4 regions of the Pseudomonas sp. GM24 genome follow, and region 4 is predicted to be linked to each of the others. Evidence: predicted binding sites of a transcription regulator. Region 4 holds the regulator's gene; each other region holds the start of a gene.
What was found. The regulator FliA, encoded in region 4, starts transcription of late flagellar genes. The targets are predictions, from matches to a motif close to CTAAAGTTTNNNNNNNNNNNGCCGNTAA.
Positions count from the first base shown of each region.

Region 1: a site for FliA is predicted at 3,574-3,601, ahead of flgM (flagellar biosynthesis anti-sigma factor FlgM). Genes of this name have one in related genera too.
Region 2: a site for FliA is predicted at 2,970-2,997, ahead of PMI23_RS08875 (methyl-accepting chemotaxis protein). Genes of this name have one in related genera too.
Region 3: a site for FliA is predicted at 2,614-2,641, ahead of PMI23_RS21910 (methyl-accepting chemotaxis protein). Genes of this name have one in related genera too.

Region 1 covers NZ_AKJR01000051.1:6,581-12,448, reverse strand. The annotation lists gene flgC (flagellar basal body rod protein FlgC) at 1-88, opposite strand, end outside; gene flgB (flagellar basal body rod protein FlgB) at 92-499, opposite strand; gene cheR (protein-glutamate O-methyltransferase CheR) at 837-1,664, opposite strand; gene PMI23_RS08520 (chemotaxis protein CheV) at 1,711-2,643, opposite strand; gene flgA (flagellar basal body P-ring formation chaperone FlgA) at 2,727-3,488, shown strand; gene flgM (flagellar biosynthesis anti-sigma factor FlgM) at 3,638-3,964, shown strand; gene PMI23_RS08505 (flagella synthesis protein FlgN) at 4,013-4,480, shown strand; gene PMI23_RS08500 (flagellar brake protein) at 4,569-5,315, shown strand; gene PMI23_RS08495 (MFS transporter) at 5,383-5,868, opposite strand, start outside.
Region 2 covers NZ_AKJR01000055.1:10,062-15,929, reverse strand. The annotation lists gene clpB (ATP-dependent chaperone ClpB) at 1-2,193, shown strand, start outside; tRNA gene PMI23_RS08895 (tRNA-Asn) at 2,491-2,566, shown strand; tRNA gene PMI23_RS08890 (tRNA-Pro) at 2,576-2,652, shown strand; tRNA gene PMI23_RS08885 (tRNA-Lys) at 2,658-2,733, shown strand; tRNA gene PMI23_RS08880 (tRNA-Pro) at 2,831-2,907, shown strand; gene PMI23_RS08875 (methyl-accepting chemotaxis protein) at 3,071-4,696, shown strand; gene PMI23_RS08870 (HvfA family oxazolone/thioamide-modified RiPP metallophore) at 4,756-5,163, opposite strand; gene PMI23_RS08865 (NAD(P)/FAD-dependent oxidoreductase) at 5,466-5,868, opposite strand, start outside.
Region 3 covers NZ_AKJR01000204.1:13,363-19,230, reverse strand. The annotation lists gene PMI23_RS21925 (TonB-dependent siderophore receptor) at 1-862, opposite strand, end outside; gene PMI23_RS21920 (FecR domain-containing protein) at 951-1,952, opposite strand; gene PMI23_RS21915 (sigma-70 family RNA polymerase sigma factor) at 1,952-2,452, opposite strand; gene PMI23_RS21910 (methyl-accepting chemotaxis protein) at 2,757-4,637, shown strand; gene PMI23_RS21905 (SRPBCC family protein) at 4,749-5,216, opposite strand; gene PMI23_RS21900 (non-ribosomal peptide synthetase) at 5,238-5,868, opposite strand, start outside.
Region 4 covers NZ_AKJR01000174.1:1,741-7,608, forward strand. The annotation lists gene flhA (flagellar biosynthesis protein FlhA) at 1-584, shown strand, start outside; gene flhF (flagellar biosynthesis protein FlhF) at 596-1,936, shown strand; gene fleN (flagellar synthesis regulator FleN) at 2,053-2,883, shown strand; gene fliA (RNA polymerase sigma factor FliA) at 2,880-3,620, shown strand; gene PMI23_RS19205 (chemotaxis response regulator CheY) at 3,787-4,158, shown strand; gene PMI23_RS19210 (protein phosphatase CheZ) at 4,177-4,965, shown strand; gene PMI23_RS19215 (chemotaxis protein CheA) at 5,020-5,868, shown strand, end outside.

The DNA.
Region 1 (5,868 bases), on a different contig from region 4:
TGGCGATGTTCGAGGCCACGGTGTTCAGACGCGTGGTCTGTGCGCTCATGCCGCTGCCGGCAATGTTGAAAACGCTGGACAGGGACATGGATTACTCTCCGCGCAGGGCTGACACCAGCCCTTTGAATTTGCTGTTGAGCAGGGTGAAGCTGGCCTGGAAGCCGACGGCGTTTTCCGCGTAGTTCGACTGTTCCAGTTGGGCGTCCACGGTGTTCTGGTCGATCGACGGTTGCATCGGCGTGCGATACATCAGCGATTCGTCGCCGTTGCCCAGGCCTTCAGCTTCGATGTGACGGCTGTTGGTCATGTTCAGGGCGATGGTGCCGTTCGCATTTTTCTGGGTCTGTGCTTCAAGCACTTTGGAGAAGTCCAGATCCCGCGCCTTGTAGTTCGGGGTATCGGCGTTGGCGATGTTGTTGGCCAGCACTTCGGCACGCTGGGCGCGGAAGCCCAATGCCTTTTCGTGAATGCCGAGCGCTTTATCGAAGCTGATGCTCATGTCGGGAACCTTCAGGTGACCGGTTTTTCGTAACTGAGCTTTAGCAAGCGCCGTGCCAAACCACAAAACCCACATAAACCGGGGCTTTGCCGGGAGTCGGCAAAGCGGCAATGCCAGAAAAGCGGCAACCGGTTTCCGCCGGATGCCGCTTTTCTGCCGCTTCTTCCTGTTAACACCTCCCCCTGTAGGAGCTGCCGAAGGTTCGGGCTGCGATCGGACGATCTTTTGATCTTGTTCTTAAAAAACAAAATCAAAAGATCGCAGCCTTCGGCAGCTCCTACGTGAAGCATGCGGCAAAAAAAAGGAGCCCTTGAGGGCTCCCTTTTTTCCGCATGCTTCACTTCGCCTGGTAAATAATCCCCGGGCTGCACTGCACCATCTGGTAATGGTCCGGCAAACCGTTCAGCGCTTCGGAAGCGCCAAGGAACAGATAACCACCCGGCTTCAACGTGCTGTGAATGCGCAACAGAATGTCTTTCTTCACTTCGGCAGAGAAGTAGATCAACACGTTGCGGCAGAACACGATGTCGAACTTGCCCAGCGCGGCATAGCTGTCGAGCAGGTTGAACGAGCGGAACTCCACGCGGTTCTTGATCGGCGCCTTGATTACCCAGCGCCCCGGCCCTTTCGGGTCGAAGTAACGCTGCAGACGTTCCGGCGACAAACCGCGACCGATGGCCAGGCTGTCGTACTCGCCAGTCTTGCAGTTGGTCAGCATGAGGCCGGACAGGTCGGTCGCAACAATCTGCACGCCCATCTTCAACTGGCCAAGGTTGGACCGCTCGAACTCGTCGATCGACATCGACAGCGAGTACGGTTCCTGACCCGACGAGCACGCTGCCGACCAGATCCGCAGACGCTGGTTGGGGCTGGCCTTGATTGCTTCAGGCAGCACCTTGTTCTTCAAGACTTCAAACGGATAGGTGTCACGAAACCACAGGGTTTCGTTGGTCGTCATGGCATCGACCACTTGCTCGCGCAAACCGCTGCGCGGCTGGGTCTGGATGCGCTGAACCAGCTCACCCAGGGATTTGATGCCTTGCTGCTCCATCAGTTTGTTGAGACGGCTCGAGACCAGGTACTGCTTGTTTTCACCGAGCAGAATGCCACAGGCTTTTTCCAGGAAGACCCGGAACTGTTCGAAATCCAAATTACCCGTAGACAATGATGCCGCCTCTTAAATCGTGTTGACCGCCAGGGACAAAACGCCCCTAGCTGATATCTGCTGCTTTGATCCGGTCGACTACCCGGGATGCGAGGTCATCAGGACGGAATTTGGCCAAAAAGTCATCGGCACCGACTTTCTTGACCATCGCCTGATTGAATACCCCCGACAACGAAGTATGCAGGATGATATGAAGCTTTTGCATGCGTGCGTCGCCGCGGATTTCCGCCGTCAGGGTGTACCCGTCCATCTCCGGCATCTCGATGTCGGAAATCATCATCAGGAACTCTTCTTCCGGCTTCTTGCCCTCATCGACCAGCTTGCGCAGGTAATCCAGCGCCTGCTTGCCGTCGTTCAGCGCCACCACTTCGACACCGATCGTCTGTAGACAACGCGTGACCTGCTTCCGCGCCACCGATGAGTCATCGACCGTCAAGACACGCAACGACAGTGCTTTGGTCTGGGTCTCGACATCGACCACGCCCACCGAAATCGCTTCCGGTGTCGGCGCAACTTCCGCCAGCACTTTCTCGACGTCGATGATTTCGACTAACTGATTGTCCACCCGAGTCACAGCGGTCAAGTAATGATCGCGACCCGTGCCCTTGGGTGGTGGATGAATCTCTTCCCAGTTCATGTTGACGATGCGCTCCACCGAGCGGACCAGGAAACCCTGGGTCTTGGTGTTGTACTCCGTGATGATCACGAACGGGTTGTTCTTGTCTTTCAACGCTCCGGAACCGGTGGCCATTGCCAGATCAAGGATCGGAATGGTCGCCCCCCGGATATTTGCCACCCCGCACACGACAGGACTGGACTTGGGCATCAACGTCAGCGACGGGCACTGCAACACTTCCCGCACCTTGAACACGTTGATTCCATAGAGCTGCTGACCGTCGAGACGGAACAACAACAGCTCCAGGCGATTCTGCCCTACCAGTTGCGTGCGCTGGTTCACCGAATCCATTACACCAGCCATGCCCCAGACTCCTACACCAACGCCAAGTGTTGTTGCGACGCACATTCATTGCTAAACGGCACGGCGCTTGCTTTTTAACTCGTATGAACGCTCAAACGACATTTTTCCGACGCCTGACATCACCTCTTCGCAGAGGGCTTTGTGTCGCGTGCGCCATTTGCTGCTCTTTTGCTGGCAGCCCTGCCATTGCTGATGCGGTTACCTTGCCTGACATGCTTATCGGCGTCACTCAGGGCTTTCTTGAATTCACCGTAGAAGACTATCTGGCTACCAGTCAAACGGAAGGCCGCTATGAAATCGAAGTAAACCAGCTCGACCCGCGTATGCGCATGCCTATGTGCGACAAGGAATTGACAGCGACTCTGGAGAGCCCGGCACGTCCTTTGGGCCGGGTTACCGTGAAGGTCCGCTGTGAGGGCGCCTCGCCCTGGACCGTGTTCGTGCCCGCTCAAGTCCGCCTGTTTCGCGAGATTGTGACCACCACGCGGCCGCTGAAACGCGCAGGGATTATCGAGCCACAGGACGTGACCCTGCGAGAGCGCGACGTGAGCACGATCAACCAAGGCTTTCTGACCTCGGTAGACGAAGCGATCGGGCAGAAATTGACCCGACCAACGGTAGCCGATCAGGTCATTACCCTGGTTCATCTGGAACAGGCCGAAGTCATTCGCAAGGGCGATCAAGTGGTCATCACTGCGCGCAGCGGCACGCTCGCCGTGCGCATGCCCGGTGAAGCGCTGGCCAATGGCGGTTTGAAAGAACAGATCCGGGTGAAAAACCTCAACTCGCAACGGGTCATCAAGGCGCAAGTCACCGCGCCGGGCCAAGTGGAAGTGGCGATGTAGAAAACTGGCGCTAGCCCCGGCTGTTCCCTAAACTGTGCCGCAGCAGGACACGCGCCGGCGCATGCAAGGCTCATTGTAAATGTGCCTAAAGTTTTCCAGGGGATGGCCGAAAACATGGCAAGCGTCCAAATTCCCAGAGGTTTTTTATCATGGTCATCGATTTCAGCCGTTTGAACAGCTCCTCGTCACTTACGGGCAGTACACGTACCAGCAACGCCAAGGAAACCGCCGAATCCGGCACCTCCGCGCCGCTGAATACCCAGGCCGAAACGGCCAGTACCGCAAAAAGCGGGGAATCGGTACACCTCAGTAATGAGGCTCAACAGTTGCAGAAGGTCACTGACAAGCTGCGCGATCAACCTGCTGTCGACAAAGCCCGTGTGGCCGAGTTGAAAGCCGCGATTGCCGATGGCAGCTATAAAGTCGACAGCAACCGTGTAGCCAGCAAACTGCTCAACTTCGAAGCCCAGCGCTAGGCCTTTGCCGGCGCGAGGCTTTTGGACGCTTAATACCCAAGGCCAGCCATGCACGACACTAATTTATTGCAACTGATCAACGACGACTTTGCTCCAGCTCAACAATTGCTGGAGTTGCTGCAAACCGAATCTCTCGCGTTGCACGGTCGCGACATGCCACTGCTGGAAGAAATTCTGGCGCACAAACAGGCATTGATCATTCTGCTTGAACAGCATGGCCGCAAACGCAGCGAAATCCTCGCCAGCCTCAACCTGCCGACTGATCGTACAGGCCTTGTGCAACTGGCCAGCCAGTCGAGCATTGGCGAGCAGCTGTTGACGCAAGGCGATGCATTGACCGATCTGATCGCTCAATGCCAGGCCGCCAACGTCAAGAATGGCCAGTCCATTCAGATCCAGCAGGCCGCCACGGCCAATCAGCTGAAGATCCTCACCGGCGGTGAAGCGCCAGCGCTTTATAACGCCAGTGGCACCTTTGCCAAACCCGCCATACCGCGTCCGCTCAGCCAGGCATGAGCCGTTGATGCGCCAGCTCTATCAACCCGCGGAACATGCTGGCAAAATGCTGGCTAGTCGTCATATTTTGTCTGGAGATTGATTAACCGTGTCCAACGCCCTCAGCGCGGATGATGCTCCGCAGCCCCCTAAGGTGCTCACCACGCCACTGGAAATCTCCAGCAACCTGCGCCAGCTGCAAGAAAGCCACGATCCGCTGATCATTACCTTTCATGAGCGCAGCCAGCGCTTCCAGAGCTATCTGATCAAAGTCGACCGCGACAGCGCTTCGATCGCGCTGGACGAGATGATCCCGCGTGACGGCGAACGTTTCCTGCTGGCCGGCGAGCCGTTCAAGGTCGAAGGCTTTCATGACGGTGTGCGCATTGCCTGGGAATGCACCGGCACGTTGAATATCGAGGAATCCGACGGTGATCGCTTCTACACCGGCGAGCTACCGACCGAAGTGGTTTACCACCAGCGCCGCAATGCTTTCCGCGCCGCACTGAAACTGACTGATCTGGTCAGCGTTGAATTGGGCGGAGAAAAGCTCAAGGCGCCGATCAACGGCAAACTGCTGGATATCTCCGCGACCGGCTGCAAGCTGCGTTTCGAAGGCGATATCACTGATCGCCTGCAACTGGGCCAGGTCTATGACCGCCTGATTGCCCCGCCGCTGTTCGGCAACCAGCCGACCTCCGTTGAACTGCGTTATCTGCACTTCGAAGAAAAACTCAACATCACCTTCGCCGGCCTGCGTTTCCACAACATCAGTGGTCAGGCCGCGCGCAACGTTGAGCGTTTTGTGTATCAGCTGCAACGTGAGGCACGCCGTTTCGACAAAGACGATCTCTGATTCGTCCGGCCAATAAAAAGGGCAGCCCAGGGCTGCCCTTTTTTATGCGCCATGCGTTTTGTTCAGTTCAAGGTCTGCCGCCACTGAGATCCGGAGCCGGCTTGTCACTGCCACTATCAGGCTCCGCTTCTGCTGCAAGCTCTGGCTGCGCATCGGGTTCAGGCTCTGGCCCTGGCTCAGGCGTTGTCGGCGCCTGCAAAGGGTCCTGCACCATCTGCTCCTGCACCACCTGCTCGTCTACTCGAGGGTCGAGGGCCGCCACCAGTGGCGAGCTGGACATACTGTCGGGCATGGCCACGTGATGCAGCGGCGCGTCGTCGACCTGATGCAGATTGGTCACGGCTTTCGGCCGGATCCGCCACACCAGCACCAGCGCGAAGAAGCTGAAGAACGCATAAAGGCTCTGACTGCCGAACAGTTTCATCAGCACGCCCGCCAGCAACGGTCCGATGCTCGCACCAACACCGTAAGTCACCAACAGCATCGCCGTCAGCGACACCCGCCGATCACCTTCCACATGGTCATTGGAGAACGCCACCGCCAGCGGATACAG
Region 2 (5,868 bases), on a different contig from region 4:
TTGCTGCTCGGCCAGGGCGTGAGCAAGAAAGCTTTGGAAAACGCGATCAATAACCTGCGTGGCGGCGAAGCGGTTAACGACGCCAACCACGAAGAGTCGCGGCAGGCGCTGGATAAATACACCGTCGACCTGACCAAGCGCGCCGAAGACGGCAAGCTCGATCCGGTGATCGGTCGTGATGACGAAATCCGTCGCACCATTCAGGTTCTGCAACGCCGCACCAAGAACAACCCGGTGCTGATCGGCGAGCCCGGCGTGGGTAAAACCGCAATCGCCGAAGGCCTGGCGCAGCGCATCATCAATGGCGAAGTGCCGGACGGCCTTAAAGGCAAGCGTCTGCTCTCGCTGGACATGGGCGCGTTGATTGCCGGTGCCAAGTATCGCGGTGAGTTCGAAGAGCGCCTGAAATCGCTGCTCAACGAGCTGTCGAAGCAGGAAGGGCAGATCATTCTGTTCATCGACGAACTGCACACCATGGTCGGCGCCGGTAAGGGCGAAGGTTCGATGGACGCCGGCAACATGCTCAAGCCAGCACTGGCGCGCGGCGAGTTGCACTGCGTCGGTGCGACCACGCTCAACGAGTACCGCCAATATATAGAGAAGGACGCGGCGCTCGAGCGACGCTTCCAGAAAGTATTGGTGGATGAGCCAAGCGAAGAAGACACCATCGCCATCCTGCGGGGCCTCAAAGAGCGTTACGAGGTTCACCATAAAGTGGCGATCACCGACGGCGCGATCATCGCCGCGGCCAAGCTCAGCCATCGCTACATCACTGACCGGCAGTTGCCGGACAAGGCCATCGACCTGATCGACGAGGCCGCGAGCCGTATCCGCATGGAAATCGATTCCAAGCCGGAAGTGCTCGATCGTCTGGAGCGTCGCCTGATTCAGTTGAAGGTGGAATCCCAGGCGCTGAAGAAAGAAAGCGACGAAGCGGCGATGAAACGTCTGGAAAAACTCCAGGAAGAAATCGTCCGTCTGGAGCGCGAGTACTCGGACCTGGAAGAAATCTGGAACTCGGAGAAAGCCGAGGTGCAGGGTTCTGCGCAGATTCAGCAGAAGATCGAACAGTCGCGTCAGGAGCTGGAAGCCGCACGCCGTAAGGGCGACCTTAACCGCATGGCCGAGTTGCAGTACGGGGTGATCCCGGATCTGGAGCGTAGCCTGCAAATGGTCGATCAGCACGGCAAGAGCGAAAACCAACTGCTGCGCAGCAAAGTGACTGAAGAAGAAATCGCTGAAGTTGTATCGAAGTGGACCGGCATCCCCGTGTCGAAAATGCTCGAAGGCGAGCGCGACAAGCTGATGAAGATGGAAAGCCTGTTGCACAAACGCGTGATCGGCCAGGAAGAAGCGGTGGTTGCCGTCGCTAACGCTGTACGCCGTTCGCGTGCCGGGTTGTCCGATCCGAATCGTCCAAGCGGTTCGTTCATGTTCCTCGGCCCGACCGGTGTCGGTAAAACCGAACTGTGCAAGGCGCTGGCCGAATTCCTCTTTGATACGGAAGAGGCGATGGTGCGGATCGACATGTCCGAGTTCATGGAGAAACATTCCGTGGCGCGTCTGATCGGTGCGCCACCGGGATACGTCGGCTATGAAGAGGGCGGTTACCTGACCGAAGCGGTGCGTCGCAAGCCTTATTCGGTGATCCTGCTGGACGAAGTCGAGAAGGCTCACCCGGATGTGTTCAACATCTTGCTGCAAGTGCTTGAGGACGGTCGCCTGACTGACAGCCATGGCCGTACGGTGGACTTCCGCAATACCGTGATCGTCATGACCTCGAACCTGGGGTCGGTACAGATCCAGGAGCTGGTCGGTGATCGTGAAGCGCAGCGCGCTGCGGTGATGGATGCGCTGACGTCGCACTTCCGTCCGGAGTTCATCAACCGGGTCGACGAAGTGGTGATCTTCGAGCCACTGGCGCGGGATCAGATTGCGGGCATCACCGAGATCCAGTTGGGTCGCCTGCGTACGCGTCTGGCTGAGCGTGAGCTGAAGCTGGAACTCAGCCCGGAAGCGATGGATAAGCTGATCGCTGTCGGTTACGACCCGGTGTATGGCGCACGTCCGTTGAAACGGGCGATTCAGCGCTGGATCGAAAACCCGCTGGCGCAATTGATCCTTTCGGGTCACTTCATGCCAGGCGACACCGCAACCGGCGTGGTTGAGAACGACGAAATCGTTTTCAACTAAGTCCAAACGCCAATGAAAATTGGCAGGCCCCACCTTGTGGGGCCTTTTTTTTCGTTAGGCTGTTGAACTCAAAGGAAAAGGCTTGTAAAGTGCGCCCCGCAGTCAGTCGCCAAGACGGTCTCAGCTCACTGAGTTGAAATCTGAAATAAGTTGCAAATCATTAACTTGAAAGCAATTTAGGGGGTTGACAGAGGTGTTCTAAGTTGTAGAATAGCGCGCCTCAGACACACGAACGCAGCGATGCGAACGAGTGACTGGAAGCAACAAGTTTCACCGTTGTAAATTGAAATATGTAGTTCCGTGATAGCTCAGTCGGTAGAGCAAATGACTGTTAATCATTGGGTCCCAGGTTCGAGTCCTGGTCACGGAGCCAATTTCAAACCGGGGTATAGCGCAGTCCGGTAGCGCGCCTGCTTTGGGAGCAGGATGTCAGGAGTTCGAATCCCCTTACCCCGACCATTTTTGGGTCGTTAGCTCAGTTGGTAGAGCAGTTGGCTTTTAACCAATTGGTCGTAGGTTCGAATCCCACACGACCCACCATTTTTGAAACCAGTTAGCGCTGGGATCGAATCTTAAGATCAGAGGCCAAAAGCGCTGATCGAAGAAGGCGATCTTTGAAAGGTCGCCTTTTTTTTACCGGGGTATAGCGCAGTCCGGTAGCGCGCCTGCTTTGGGAGCAGGATGTCAGGAGTTCGAATCCCCTTACCCCGACCATATTAAAAATCCTCGTATCGAAAGATACGGGGATTTTTTTGTCCGACAAAAACTCATTTCCCTTCAAGTCATCATACAACCTGCCGATAGCCCGCTAACACGAGGGGACTGCCATGGCTTTCGCCCCTTGAATCTGGCCAATACAAGAATAAGGGCGTGCGTCATGTTGCTTCGTCAGTTGAATATTGCTCCCCGGGCTGCCTTGGGATTTGCCCTGATTGCGGTGTTGGTGGCCTTGCTCGGCGTGTTTGCGCTGGGGCAGATGTCGAGTATTCGCGACAGTGAAGTTGCGGTAGAAAATCAGTGGCTGCCAAGCATTCGTGGCGGCGACGAGATTCGCGAGATCATGCTGCGCATTCGCACCATCTCGTTGCGCATGGCGCTGGACCAGGATGCGAACAATATCGCCACCTACCGCAGCCAGATGGACACCCGCGACAAGGAGCTGAGCGAGAAAATCGCCGCCTACGACAAACTGGTCAACACCCCGGAAGGCCAACAGTTATACGACCAGTTCAAAAAAACCTTCGCCGCGTATCGCAGCGGTATCGCTCAATCCTTCGCCCTTGCCGAGCAAGGCAAGCGTGATGAGCTGACCAAGTTGCTGTTGGTCGACATGAAAACTGTCGTCGATGGCTCCGGCAAACAACTCAACGACCTGGCAGACCTGTTTGCCAAACAGGTCGCGGCTGAAAGCCAGAAGTCCGCTGCGCACTACGAAAACTCGCGCACGATCGTCAGTTTGTTCATTGCGTTGGCCGCGCTGGCCACGGTAGCACTGGCGATGATGCTCACGCGCAGCATCGTTCGACCGCTGAGCAGTGCCGTGAGCGCCGCAGAAAGTGTCGCGCAGGGTGATCTGACCCGGCCGATCGAAACTCATGGCAACGACGAAGTCAGCCGTTTGCTCAAAGCCTTGGCGACCATGCAGCAAAACCTGCGCGAGACGCTGCAAGGCATCAGCGGTTCAGCCACGCAACTGGCGACCGCTGCCGATGAACTCAATGCGGTAACACTCGACAGTACGCAAGGGCTGCAACAGCAGAACCACGAAATCGAACAAGCCGCGACAGCGGTCAATCAGATGACGGCTGCGGTGGAAGAGGTCGCACGCAATGCGGTGTCGACCTCTGACGCGACCCGCCAGTCCAGCGAGTCGGCGCATCTGGGCCAGGTGCGTGTCAGTGAGACCGCCACGGCCATCAACGCACTGGCCAGCGATGTGCAACAGACCGGTGAGTTGGTGCAATCACTGGCCAACCAATCGCAGGACATCGGCAAAGTACTCGACGTGATTCGGGCGATCGCCGAGCAGACCAATCTGTTGGCGCTCAACGCGGCTATTGAAGCGGCGCGGGCCGGTGAGAGCGGGCGAGGTTTCGCCGTAGTGGCCGATGAAGTACGCGCGCTGGCTTATCGCACGCAGCAATCGACTCAGGAGATCGAGCAGATGGTCCAGGGCATGCGCAGCGGTTCGAGCCTGGCGCTGGATTCGATGCAGGCCAGTACCGCGCGGGCGACGACCACGCTGGCCTTGGCTGAGCGCGCCGGTGAGGCGCTGCAAACCATTACCGCGTCGGTGCATGAGATCCATGAGCGCAATCTGGTGATTGCCAGCGCTGCGGAAGAACAAGCGCAAGTCGCGCGGGAAGTGGACCGCAATCTGGTGAATATTCGGGATTTGTCGGTACGTTCTGCCGCCGGTGCCGACCAGACCAGCGCCTCCAGCCATGAGTTGTCGCAACTGGCCAATGCTTTGCAAGGCATGGTGCGGCGTTTCCAACTGTAAATAACCACGCATAAAAAAGCCGCGCTTCTCACAGGAGAAGCGCGGCTTTTTTCTGCCGATCAGGCGCCGTCTTGATCTTTCAGGTGCTCGAACAGACCTTTTGGCATCTTCTTGCCGTTGGCTTCAAAATTGGCCTTTACGTTGTTGTAGGCCTCTTGCTCGTCGATGAAACCGTCATGGTTGGTGTCGATCTTGTCGAAGTCGGACTTCGGCGCGACTTTGAGGAATTCGGCGCGGGAAACCTTGCCGTCACCATCGCTGTCAGTCTTGGCCATCGAAGCATCGCCGCATTTGCCTTCACCGCATTTGCCTTCCGGCGCTTTCACCGAGGTATCGGCCGAAGCGACTATATAGCCCTGCGCCAGTGGCTGGGCGGCAAACACCGATCCGGACAACATCAGCCCGCCAGCCAAGGCTGCGCCGATCAGGCCAATGGATTTTTTACCGAGGGTCGAAGTACGGGACATTTACATTCTCCTGGCTGCACAACGCAACCACACGTTAAGGACGAAAGCCTGAGCAGGTGTGCTCGGGTGTGGCCATTAGGCGGTGGCGGTGTATCGCGACTGTGTCGCCAGGCGGGGGAGTTTGTAAGCGAAGGTGGGGAAAACGAGGGGGGATACAGTACGAAACAGATCTTTCGATCAACACAAAACAATGTGGGAGCGAGCCTGCTCGCGAATGCGTCAGATCAGTCGCATCAATAACGACTGACAGAACGCTTTCGTCGGATCGCCGCCCGGAGCAGGCTCGCTCCCACAGGTTTACATCAATGCAATTTCAGACGCGGTTCAGTGCCACGGCCAATCTTGCTGCCCAGCATCAGCATCGCCGTGCGGAACGGCCCGTACAGCGCCATCTGGTGCATGCGGTACAGCGACACGTAAAACATTCGCGCCAGCCAGCCTTCAAGCATCACGCTGCCGGTCAGGTTGCCCATCAAGTTACCCACCGCCGAAAAACGCGACAGCGAGATCAGCGAGCCGTAGTCGGTGTACTTGTACTCCGGCAGGGTCTTGCCTTCGATGCGCAGCTTCAGCGACTTGGCCAGCAACGACGCCTGTTGGTGCGCGGCTTGCGCACGTGGCGGCACGTTACGGTCAGTGCCTGGTTGCGGGCACGCAGCGCAATCGCCGAAGGCAAAGATGTTCTCGTCGCGAGTGGTTTGCAGC
Region 3 (5,868 bases), on a different contig from region 4:
CCTCGTAGAGCGGTTTTTTGCTGGTCAGCGCCACCAGGCCGCCAGGCGAACTGCGACCGTACAGCACCGACGAGGGTCCCTTGAGAATGTCGACGCGCTCAAGAAAATACGGATCGACTTGCATGGTGCTGTAAGTACCGCTGTCACCCATCGACTTGAGGCCGTCGAGGTAGATGTTGTCGACCGAGCCGTCGTTGAAACCGCGCATCGCCACATAGTCATAGCGATGGGTCGCGCCGTACGGATTGGTCAGCACACCCGGCGTGTAACGCATTGCCTGCGAGACAGTCTGCGAGCCTTGGTCATCCATTTGTTCGCGAGTGACCACCGATACGCTTTGCGAGGTTTCCAGCAACGCCGTACTGGTCTTGGTGGCGATCTGGCTGTGCGTGGCGTTGTAGCCATCCATGCTGCCCAAGGCGTTGCCGAGGGCGAAACCTTTGATATCGGTGGTTGGCAGGGCCAGCGCTTCGGTTTCAGCGAGCGGGCGCAGGACGTAGCTGCTGCCATCCTGGCTGACCGCTTCCAGACCGGAGCCACCAAGCAAATGGCTTAACGCCTGATCGGTCGAATATTCACCCTGTACGCCCGGCGATTGCCGGCCCTGAGTTTGCTGCGGGGTCGTCGACAACGTGATGCCAGCCTGACGTGCAAATTGATTCAGCGCCTCACCCAACGGGCCCGCTGCAATGTTGTAGCGATGGCTGAGTTCACTGGCCGCTGGATTATCCGCCATGCTCAAACCGGGCATCACACCAACGCCCAGCACCGTGGAAAAAAGCGCTGCCCGAACGGCGTGGCGCAACAGGCCCGATTCTGCAGTTAAATTCAGAGTGTTCTTACAGGTGGCGCGGACAGTCATTGTAGGTTTCCGTAGGAAGTCGCAAACGCTTGAATTGAAGTGCTTACTGACTAAGCCGGACCTGCAGCGAAAACCCGCCAAAATAATTTCAGGCAACGCGCTCCAGCGTCACCCACCAACGCGTGCGATAGCGCAATTGCACCGGCAACGTCTGCGGCAGAATCGCCAACAGCTTGTCGGTGTCTTCCAGGCGGAATACGCCGGACAGACGCAACTCGGAAACGTCAGACGCACAACTCAGAAAGCCCTGACGATAACGGCTGACTTCGCTGAGAAAATCACCAAGACGCATATTGCGCGTGACGATCAAGCCGTCAACCCAAGCGCCAGCATCCATAGCCAGCGGCGGTGCAGGGCGAACCCGATGGTGATCGATCAGATAACTCTGCCCGGCCAATGCTTCCACCGAAGTGCCGCCGGAGCGGATCGCAACCTGACCATGGGTGACGCTGAGCCGAGTGCAATCATGTTCCTGACGCAGGATGAATCGGGCATCGAAAGGTTCATAAGTACCGTGACGGTTTTGTATCCGCAGCGGCCGATCAGACGGCGCGCCCTCGTCGGAGCCGCCACAGGTGACAATAATTTCGCCGCGCGTCAGTTTGATCAGCCGCTGCTGTGCGGTGTAATCCAGATCCACTGCACTCGCGGTGTTCAGTTCGATCCGCGTGCCATCCGGCAACTGAAAGCCGCGCCGCTCGCCCGTCGCCGTAGCGTAATCGGCGCTCCATTGCTGCCACGCGGCCGTGTCTTTGGCCAGCCACGCGGCGGAGCCCATCAGCAATGCGCCAGACAACAGCTTCAAGGCCTGTCGCCGGCCAAGACCCTGAGCACTGTTTTCCAGGGTGTTGAACGCCACTTGCGCACCGGGCACCGCACGCAGGTTATTGCTCAACTCGGCTTGCAGCGACTGCACCCGTTGCCAGGCCAGTTCGTGCTCATGGTGTTCGGCGCGCCACTGTTCGCACTGGCGATTCAACCGCGGGTTGCCATGGTTGTTGCGCAAGCGCAGCAGCCAATGGATGGCTTGTTTGACTACGTGCTGTCGAGGCTCGGCGCGGCGACCGACTGAGACGTTATCCACCGGCATCAGCTTTCATACCGCAGCACATAGCAGTGATACAGGGCGTCGGCGACGTAACGTTCAACCGAACGCAGGGAAAGCCCCATCTGTTCGGCGATCTGCTTGTGGGTTAAACCTTCGCACTGCGCCAGCAGAAAGGCCTGACGCACTTTCGGCTTCAGTCCTTCAAGCATGCGCGCGATGCTCTCCAGCAATTCGATCACCAGCGCCCGGGCTTCGGCACTCGGTGTTTCTGCTTCAGGCAAATGGGCGATCGTTTCGAGATAGGCACGTTCGATTTCCTCTCGGCGCCAATGATCGATCACCAACCCACGTGCAATCGTGCGCAGGAAGGCGCGAGGCGACTTGAGTTCGAGGCGTTCGGTGCGCTGCAACAGGCGCAGGAAAGTGTCCTGCGCCAGATCCGCCGCATCTGCCGCATTGCCCAGCCGCGCGCGCAGCCAAGCGTTAAGCCAGCCGTGATGACTACTGTAAAGCGCCTGTACTGCAAACTCAGGTGAGGACATCAACGCCAACGTCACAAATGATAATTACTCGCATTGTCATCAAGGGTTACGAAATTTGCAACTGCCACCCGAACATCAACCATGAAAAACATCGGGGCGAACGCTCTGGCACGCCGTTCGGCGGGAATCCTGCAGAAACTCCATCCATTTCCCGCTCAACCCTAAGATTTCTCCGACACGTGCCGACAGACTGGTGAGACATGCGTGCACCAAATCAGAGCAGCCGTTAGAACGCTGCCTGCGCTGTACATGGAATGTTGCATCCGGAACGCATCCCCACTTTTGGCATAAGAAGTCCCATGAAATGAATCTCAAGTTCAGCCATAAAATCCTGTTGGCCGCCTCGGGCGTCGTGGTCCTGGCGTTCGCGCTGTTCACCCTCTACAACGACTACCTGCAGCGAAACACCATTCGCCAGAACCTTCAGTCCTCCGTGCAGCAGGCCGGTGACCTGACCGCCAGCAGCGTGCAGAACTGGATGAGCGGGCGGATTCTGGTGCTGGAAAACCTCGCGCAGAACGTTGCCCATCAGGGCAAGGACGCGGACTTCCCGGGTCTGGTCGATCAACCAGCGTTCACTTCGAACTTCCAGTTCACCTACGTCGGTCAGGCCAACGGTGTGTTCACCCAGCGTCCTGACGCGAAGATGCCGGACGGCTACGACCCGCGTCAGCGTCCTTGGTACAAACAAGCCGTGATCGCTGACAAAACCATGCTGACGCCGCCGTACATGGCAGCGGTTGGCGGGTTGGTGGTAACCATCGCCATGCCGGTGAAAAAGAACGGCGAGCTGCTTGGCGTGGTCGGTGGTGACCTGAGCCTGGAAACCCTGGTGAAGATCATCAACTCGGTGGACTTCGGTGGCCTTGGCCATGCGTTTCTGGTCAGCGCCGACGGTCAGGTGATCGTCAGCCCGGACAAAGATCAGGTCATGAAAAACCTGAAAGACATCTACCCGAACACCAGCGTGCGCATCGAGAAGGGCAACCAGAACGTGGTGCTCAATGGCCAGGAACGTATTCTGTCGTTCACCCCGGTGAGCGATCTGCCGAATGCGCAGTGGTACATCGGTCTGTCGATTGATCGCGATAAAGCCTACGCCGCACTCAGCCAATTTCGCACCTCGGCGCTGATCGCGATGTTTGTTGCTGTGGCTGCGATTGCGCTGCTGCTGAGCCTGTTGATCAATGTCCTGATGCGTCCGCTGACCACCATGGGTCGTGCGATGCAGGACATTGCTCAGGGCGAAGGCGATCTGACCCGTCGTCTGGTGGTTGAGAGCAAAGACGAATTCGGTGAATTGGGCAGCGCATTCAACCAGTTCGTTGAACGGATTCACGCGTCGATTTCCGAAGTGTCCTCGGCAACCCGCCATGTGCATGACTTGTCGCAGCGCGTGATGGCGTCTTCCAATGCTTCGATCGTCGGTTCCGACGAACAAAGCGCGCGCACCAACAGCGTGGCTGCCGCGATCAACGAGTTGGGCGCCGCCACTCAGGAAATCGCGCGCAACGCCGCCGATGCTTCGCAACACGCGAGCGGCGCCAGCGAGCAGGCTGATGACGGTCGTCAGGTAGTCGAGCAGACGATTCAAGCGATGACCGAGTTGTCGCAGAAAATCAGCCTGTCGTGCACGCAGATTGAAACCCTGAATGCCAGCACCGACAACATCGGCCACATCCTTGATGTGATCAAAGGCATCTCGCAACAGACCAACCTGCTGGCGCTCAACGCGGCGATCGAAGCTGCGCGTGCCGGTGAAGCCGGGCGTGGTTTTGCGGTGGTGGCGGACGAGGTGCGTAACCTCGCCCATCGCACCCAGGAGTCGGCGGAAGAGATCCACAAGATGATCACGTCGTTGCAGATCGGTTCGCGCGAAGCGGTGACCACGATGAACGCCAGTCAGGCGTCCAGCGAGCAGAGCGTGGAAGTGGCCAACCAGGCCGGTTTGCGTCTGGTCAGCGTGACCCAGCGTATCGGCGAAATCGACGGGATGAACCAGTCGGTGGCAGCGGCGACCGAAGAGCAGACCGCCGTGGTGGAAACCCTCAACGTCGACGTTAACCAGATCAACCTGCTGAACCAGCAGAGCGTCGCCAACCTCAATGAAACGTTGAAGGATTGTGATGCGTTGTCGCAGCAGGCTAACCGTCTGAAGCAATTGGTCGACAGCTTCAAAATCTGACCGCGGTATCGTTCTTCGCGAGCAGGCTCGCCCCCACATTTGGAATGCATTTCCCTGTGGGAGCGAGCCTGCTCGCGAAAGCGGTGGTGCATTCACCGCAAAGCCGAAGCCTTAGACAAACAGCTTCAGCACATTCCCCATCGCATCATCCGCAAACCCCTGCACAAAATCCTTGAACCCCGGCAACGCCTCCTTACCGCCCGAAGCCGGCTCGGCAATGATCGTCCAGGTTGCCCTGGATTTGCCTGTGCCCAGCGCTTCCACATTCATCGCCGCCCACAGATTGGCCACCCCCAACGTGTTGTAAATCGTCGTCCAGGTCATGCTCCGCGCGTTTTCATCGCGGGAGTTGAGTTGCTCGACCACGAGGTTGCCATCCTTGAAGCATTTTTTGCGCAGCGAAGACACGCCCTCGCCGATTGTTTCGATGTGCGACAGCGCTGGAATGAAACGGTCGAAACCGGCGAAGTTGCCCACCACCGCCCAGACCTGTGCGGCGTCCGCCGACACTTCTACCGAAGACACAACGTGGCAGCCATGGGGGTTTTTGATCAGGGTATCGGGTTGCAGAGTGCTCATGGTGTTGCTCCTTTTGTTGGATCAGATGAAGTTGATTTCTTTCAGGTAGTCGCAGCCGCGACGCAGCAGCGCCGGGGATTTCTGCGGGTAATGCGCGCCCATCTGCTGTACGCCGGCTTCAGCGTTGGCGTGGCCGATCAGGGAGATGTCGCCGATGTCTTCTTCAAAGCCGTTGAGATAGAAACCGAGCACGCCGAACAGCGCGTTATCGGCGTCGACGCGGTTCAGTTGCTGCTGCCAGTCGGCGACACTGACCAGCGCGAACTCGCTGCCGGTTTCGCGGAACGAAGCGACGTAGGCGTCCCAGCTCAAAGGCTCGGGGTTATGCAGATTGAACACCGCGCGGTCGGGCGAATAACGGCTGGCGTGGAAGGCGATGAAGCGGGCGAGAAAGTCCACCGGCATCAGGTCGAAATTCAGCGCGAACGCCGGTACCTGGCCGAGCTGGATCGAGCCTTTGAGCATCAGCATCAGACGGTTTTTGTGCGGCTGACAAACGCCGCTCAAGCTGTTGAAACTGATGTTGCCGGGGCGGTACAGATTGACCCGGACGCCGCGCTCCCGCGCTCGTTCGAGGATGCGCTCGCCGACCCATTTCGACAGGTTGTAGCCGTTGCGAATGTAGATCGGCGGCGTTTGCGCGGCAGGCAAT
Region 4 (5,868 bases):
AGGAAGTGCAGCAACTCATGCAATTGCTGGCCAAAAGCTCGCCGAAACTGGCGGAAGAGCTGGTGCCGGGCGTGGTTTCGCTGTCGCAACTGCTCAAAGTGCTGCAAGCGCTGTTGGCCGAACACGTGCCGGTGCGCGATATCCGCAGTATTGCCGAAGCCATCGCCAACAACGCTGCGAAGAGTCAAGATACCGCCGCGTTGGTGGCTGCGGTGCGCGTCGGCGTATCGCGCGCCATCGTCCAAAGCATTGTAGGCACTGAGTCGGAGCTGCCTGTGATCACCTTGGAGCCAAGGTTGGAACAAATATTGCTCAATAGTCTGCAGAAGGCAGGACAAGGCTCGGAAGAGGGCGTTCTGCTGGAGCCAAGCATGGCCGAGAAGCTGCAGCGTTCGCTCATCGAAGCGGCGCAGCGTCAGGAAATGCAAGGTCAGCCGGTGATCCTTTTGGTCGCTGGCCCGATCCGCGCGATGCTCTCGCGCTTTGGCCGCCTCGCAGTCCCTGGACTGCATGTGCTGGCCTACCAGGAAATACCGGACAACAAGCAAGTGACCATCGTTGCGACAGTAGGGCCCAACGGCTGAGGTAGTGGTTTATGCAAGTTAAGCGTTTCTTTGCCGCCGATATGCGTCAGGCCATGAAGCTGGTTCGTGATGAGCTGGGCGCTGATGCCGCCATTATTGGCAACCGCCGCATTGCCGGCGGTGTCGAGCTGACGGCGGCACTGGATTACAAATTGTCGGCGTTGGCGCCACGGGTTCCGAACATGGAGCTCGAAGACGAGCTGCGCAAGACCCAGTCGCGCATCGTCACCGCTCAGGCCGAGTTGAGCCTGCGTGGCGAAGCCGATGGCAACAGCAATCGCCAGATTTTCGCTGGCCTGCCGTTGACGGCCGGCCTGCCGCTGACCGCAGCTGAACCGCTGACCGAGCCGACCTACGCCGCTCCGGCGCGTCCAGCCCCGGCACCTGCGCAGTCTTCCGGCGGTGTTGATCCGCGCGCACTGGATTCGATGCGTTTTGAATTGAACAGCCTGCGCGAGCTGATGGAAGTCCAGCTCGGTACCCTGGCCTGGAATCAGCTGCAAGGCAGCCGTCCGGCGCAGGCCAATCTGTATCGCCGTCTGCAACGTATCGGCCTGTCCGGCCCGTTGTCGCGCGATCTGCTGGCGATGATCACCGATATCGAAGAGCCGCGTCAGGCCTGGCGCATGTTGCTCGCGCACCTGGCACGGATGATTGCCGTACCGGAAGTCGAGCCGCTGGAAGAGGGCGGTGTGATTGCCATGGTCGGCCCGGCCGGCATGGGCAAGACCACTACGCTGGCCAAGCTTGCCGCGCGTTATGTGCTGAAATACGGCGCGCAGAATGTCGCGCTGGTGAGCATGGACAGTTTCCGTATCGGCGCTCAGGAACAGCTGAAGACGCTGGGTCGCATTCTCAATGTGCCGGTGACCCACGTCGATCCGGGCCAATCGCTGGTGCAGGCGCTGGATCCACTGCTGCGCAAACGCGTGGTGCTGATCGATACTGCCGGCCTGCAAGCCAGCGATCCAGCCCTGCGCATGCAGCTCGAAAGTCTGGCCGGGCGTGGCATTCGGTCAAAAAATTATCTGGTCTTGGCAACCACCAGCCAGAAACAGGTTCTAACCGCCGCTTATCACAGTTACAAGCGTTGCGGGCTTGCCGGCTGCATCCTGACTAAACTGGATGAAACGGCCAGCCTTGGCGAAGTGTTGAGCCTGGCGATCAGTCATGAATTGCCGGTCGCGTACCTGACCGATGGCCCACGGATTCCGGATGATTTGCATCTGCCGCGTCGTCATCAACTGGTCAGCCGCGCCGTCAGCGTGCAAATGCAGGAAGAACCCAGCGAAGAAGCCATGGCTGACATGTTCGCTGATATCTATCACAGCCCGACCAAGCAGGTAGGCTGAGGTATTCATGAACAGTTTTTGTACCTACATCGATGGTCTGCCATGCATTGTTCCGGTTGTGAACGCGCAGCCAGTAATGTGGCCTCCGTCTATGCAAGACAAGGTAAAGAAATAACATGGGCAGCATGCATCCCGTACAGGTGATCGCGGTGACCGGCGGCAAAGGTGGCGTCGGCAAGACTAACGTGTCAGTGAACTTGTCGCTGGCGCTGGCAGAGCTTGGCCGTCGGGTCATGCTGCTGGACGCCGACCTCGGTCTGGCGAACGTTGACGTATTGTTGGGGCTGACCCCTAAGCGCACGCTGGCCGACGTCATCGAAGGCCGTTGCGAATTGCGCGACGTGCTGTTGCAAGGCCCCGGTGGCATTCGCATCGTGCCGGCGGCGTCCGGCACGCAGAGCATGGTCCACCTGAGTCCGGCGCAACACGCCGGCCTGATTCAGGCGTTCAGCGACATCGGCGACAATCTCGACGTATTGGTGATCGACACCGCTGCGGGTATTGGTGACTCGGTAGTCAGTTTCGTGCGCGCAGCCCAGGAAGTGTTGCTGGTGGTCTGCGACGAGCCGACGTCCATTACCGACGCCTACGCGCTGATCAAATTGCTCAACCGCGATTACGGCATGAACCGCTTCCGCGTCCTCGCCAACATGGCGCAGAGCCCGCAGGAAGGGCGCAACCTGTTCGCCAAGTTGACCAAGGTCACGGATCGCTTCCTTGACGTGGCCCTACAATATGTCGGCGCCGTGCCTTACGACGAAAGCGTGCGTAAAGCGGTGCAGAAGCAGCGTGCGGTGTATGAAGCCTTCCCGCGTTCCAAGTGCGCACTGGCGTTCAAGGCGATCGCGCAGAAGGTCGACACCTGGCCGCTGCCCGCCAACCCGCGTGGCCACCTTGAGTTTTTCGTCGAGCGCCTCGTGCAGCAAACGGCAGGGCCCGTGCTATGACCGCAAGCGGTATGAACTACTACAAGAAGTCGGCACGTGACGCGCAGTACGAACTGATCGAGCGTTACGCGCCACTGGTCAAACGCATTGCCTACCACTTGCTGGCGCGTTTGCCGGCGAGTGTGCAGGTCGAAGACCTGATCCAGGCCGGAATGATCGGTCTGCTCGAAGTCTCGACCAAATATGACGCCAGCAAAGGCGCCAGTTTTGAAACGTACGCGGGCATTCGAATCCGCGGCGCGATGCTCGACGAAGTGCGCAAAGGGGACTGGGCGCCACGCTCGGTTCACCGCAATACCCGTATGGTCAGTGACGCAATTCGCTCAATTGAAGCTAAAACCGGCCGTGACGCTAAAGATCACGAGGTTGCAGCCGAACTCCAATTGAGTCTCGACGATTACTACGGGATTTTGAATGACACCTTGGGCAGCCGCCTGTTCAGTTTCGACGACCTGCTGCAGGACGGCGAACACGAAGGGCTGCACGAGGATGGCGCGAGTGCTCATCTTGAGCCGTCGCGCGATCTGGAAGATGAACGTTTCCAGGCTGCGTTGGCGGACGCGATTGCCAATTTGCCGGAGCGTGAGCGACTGGTGTTGGCGCTGTACTACGACGAAGAGCTGAACCTCAAGGAAATCGGTGAAGTCCTTGGCGTCAGTGAATCGCGGGTCAGCCAGTTACACAGCCAGTGCGCGGCCCGTTTGCGGGGGCGTTTGGGGGAGTGGCGAGCGCGCTGAAGGCGGTGTGGGGACACTGCGAACGAGGCTGGTGCGGTGATGAACGGCACCGGTCTTGCTCTGTTGTGCTCCAGACAGTCTTCGAGTGCTAAGCCGATTGATTGAAGTGGCGCGTCCAGGTGCTGGGCGCGTTTAAGACTGCTTGGAGGTCGAATTGAACAAAGACATGAAAATCCTCATCGTTGATGACTTCTCAACGATGCGGCGGATCATCAAGAACCTGCTGCGTGATCTTGGGTTCACCAACACCGTCGAGGCTGACGATGGCGTGACTGCCATTCCAGTGCTCAACAGCGGCAGCATCGACTTTCTGGTAACGGACTGGAACATGCCGGGCATGACCGGTATCGACCTGCTGCGCCACGTGCGTGCCGATGAAAAGCTCAAGCACCTGCCAGTGCTGATGGTGACTGCAGAAGCCAAGCGCGAGCAGATCATTGAAGCCGCTCAGGCCGGTGTAAACGGCTACGTAGTCAAACCTTTCACGGCTCAGGCGTTGAAAGACAAAATCGAGAAGATTTTCGAACGCATCGGCTGATGAACGCGCGGGGGAGCTATGGAGCATAACGAATCTTCACAGGGCGATTTCGAGTCGACCCTGAAAAAACACGCGGTCGAACTGGTCGAAAGCCTTGAAAAAGGCAGGTTCGGCGACGCTGTGCAACTGATCCATGAGCTCAATCAGACCCGTGACCGTGGCCTGTACCAGGAAGTGGGCAAGCTCACACGTGAACTGCACAGTGCGATCGTCAACTTCCAGATCGACCCGAACATGCCGCAGGCCGAGGAAGTGTCGCAAATCACCGACGCCACCGAACGCCTGGGCTATGTGGTCAAGCTGACAGAGGCCGCGGCCAACCGCACCATGGATCTGGTGGAAAGCGCCACGCCGGTGGTCAATAGTCTGGCTGATGAAGCCCAGACCTTGAGCGCCGATTGGGGCCGCTTCATGCGTCGCGAGGTCGGGGCTGAAGAGTTCCGTGAACTGGCGCGCCGGGTCGACGGTTTTCTGTCACGCAGCAGCACGGACAACCGTGCGGTGTCGAGCAATCTCAACGACATCCTGCTGGCCCAGGATTACCAGGACCTGACCGGTCAGGTGATCAAGCGTGTGACCCAACTGGTCACCGAAGTCGAAAGCAATTTGCTCAAACTCGTGCTCATGGCCAGTCAGGTCGACCGCTTTGCGGGCATCGAACATGACCGCGCCGCGATGCTTGCAGAAAAAGATCCACAAAAACATCTCTCGCAGGGTGAAGGTCCGCAGATTCATGCCGATAAACGAGAAGACGTTGTGTCCGGTCAGGACGATGTGGACGATTTGTTATCCAGCCTCGGGTTCTAGAGTTTTGGAATTTTAGGTTTTTTGGGTTTTTAGACCTGTAGGAGCACCCCATTAATGAGCTTCGGCGCCGATGAAGAGATCCTTCAGGATTTCCTGGTTGAGGCCGGCGAGATTCTTGAGCAACTGTCCGAACAACTGGTCGAGCTGGAAAGCCGTCCGGATGACGCAGATCTGCTCAACGCAATTTTTCGCGGTTTCCACACTGTAAAAGGGGGCGCCGGCTTCCTTCAGCTCAATGAGCTGGTGGAGTGCTGTCACATCGCCGAAAACGTGTTCGACATCCTGCGCAAGGGTGAGCGTCGCGTTGATGCAGAACTGATGGACGTTGTCCTCGAAGCACTGGACGCGGTGAACAGCATGTTCAGCGAAGTCCGCGAGCGTGCTCCGATCACCGCCGCCACGCCGGAGCTGCTGGCCGCCCTGGCGCGCCTGGCCGAACCGCAAGCGGCGGACGCAGCCCCGGCTTCGCCGGTGGCCGAGATGATCGAAGAACTGGTCGTTGAAGGCGATTCCTCGGGCGACATCACTGATAACGAATTCGAGCAACTGCTGGACTCGCTGAACGCCGTCAAGGCCGAAGCCGAAGCCCCGGCCGCTGCTGCCCCTGCGCAAACGGCCGCTGAAGCCGCGAGCGATGAAATCACCGATGCCGAGTTCGAGTCATTGCTCGATCAGTTGCACGGCAAAGGCCAGTTCGCGGTGGACGCGGTTGCGCCAGTTGCGGCAGCTGCTGCGGCACCGGCCAAGGGCGACAGCTCAGACATCACCGACGACGAATTCGAAGCACTGCTCGATCAGTTGCATGGCAAGGGCAACTTTGCCGTCGATGCGCTGGAGTCGGCGATTGCCTCGGCACCGGCGCCTGCTGCTCCAGCGGCGGCTGCTGCCGGCAGCGATCTGATC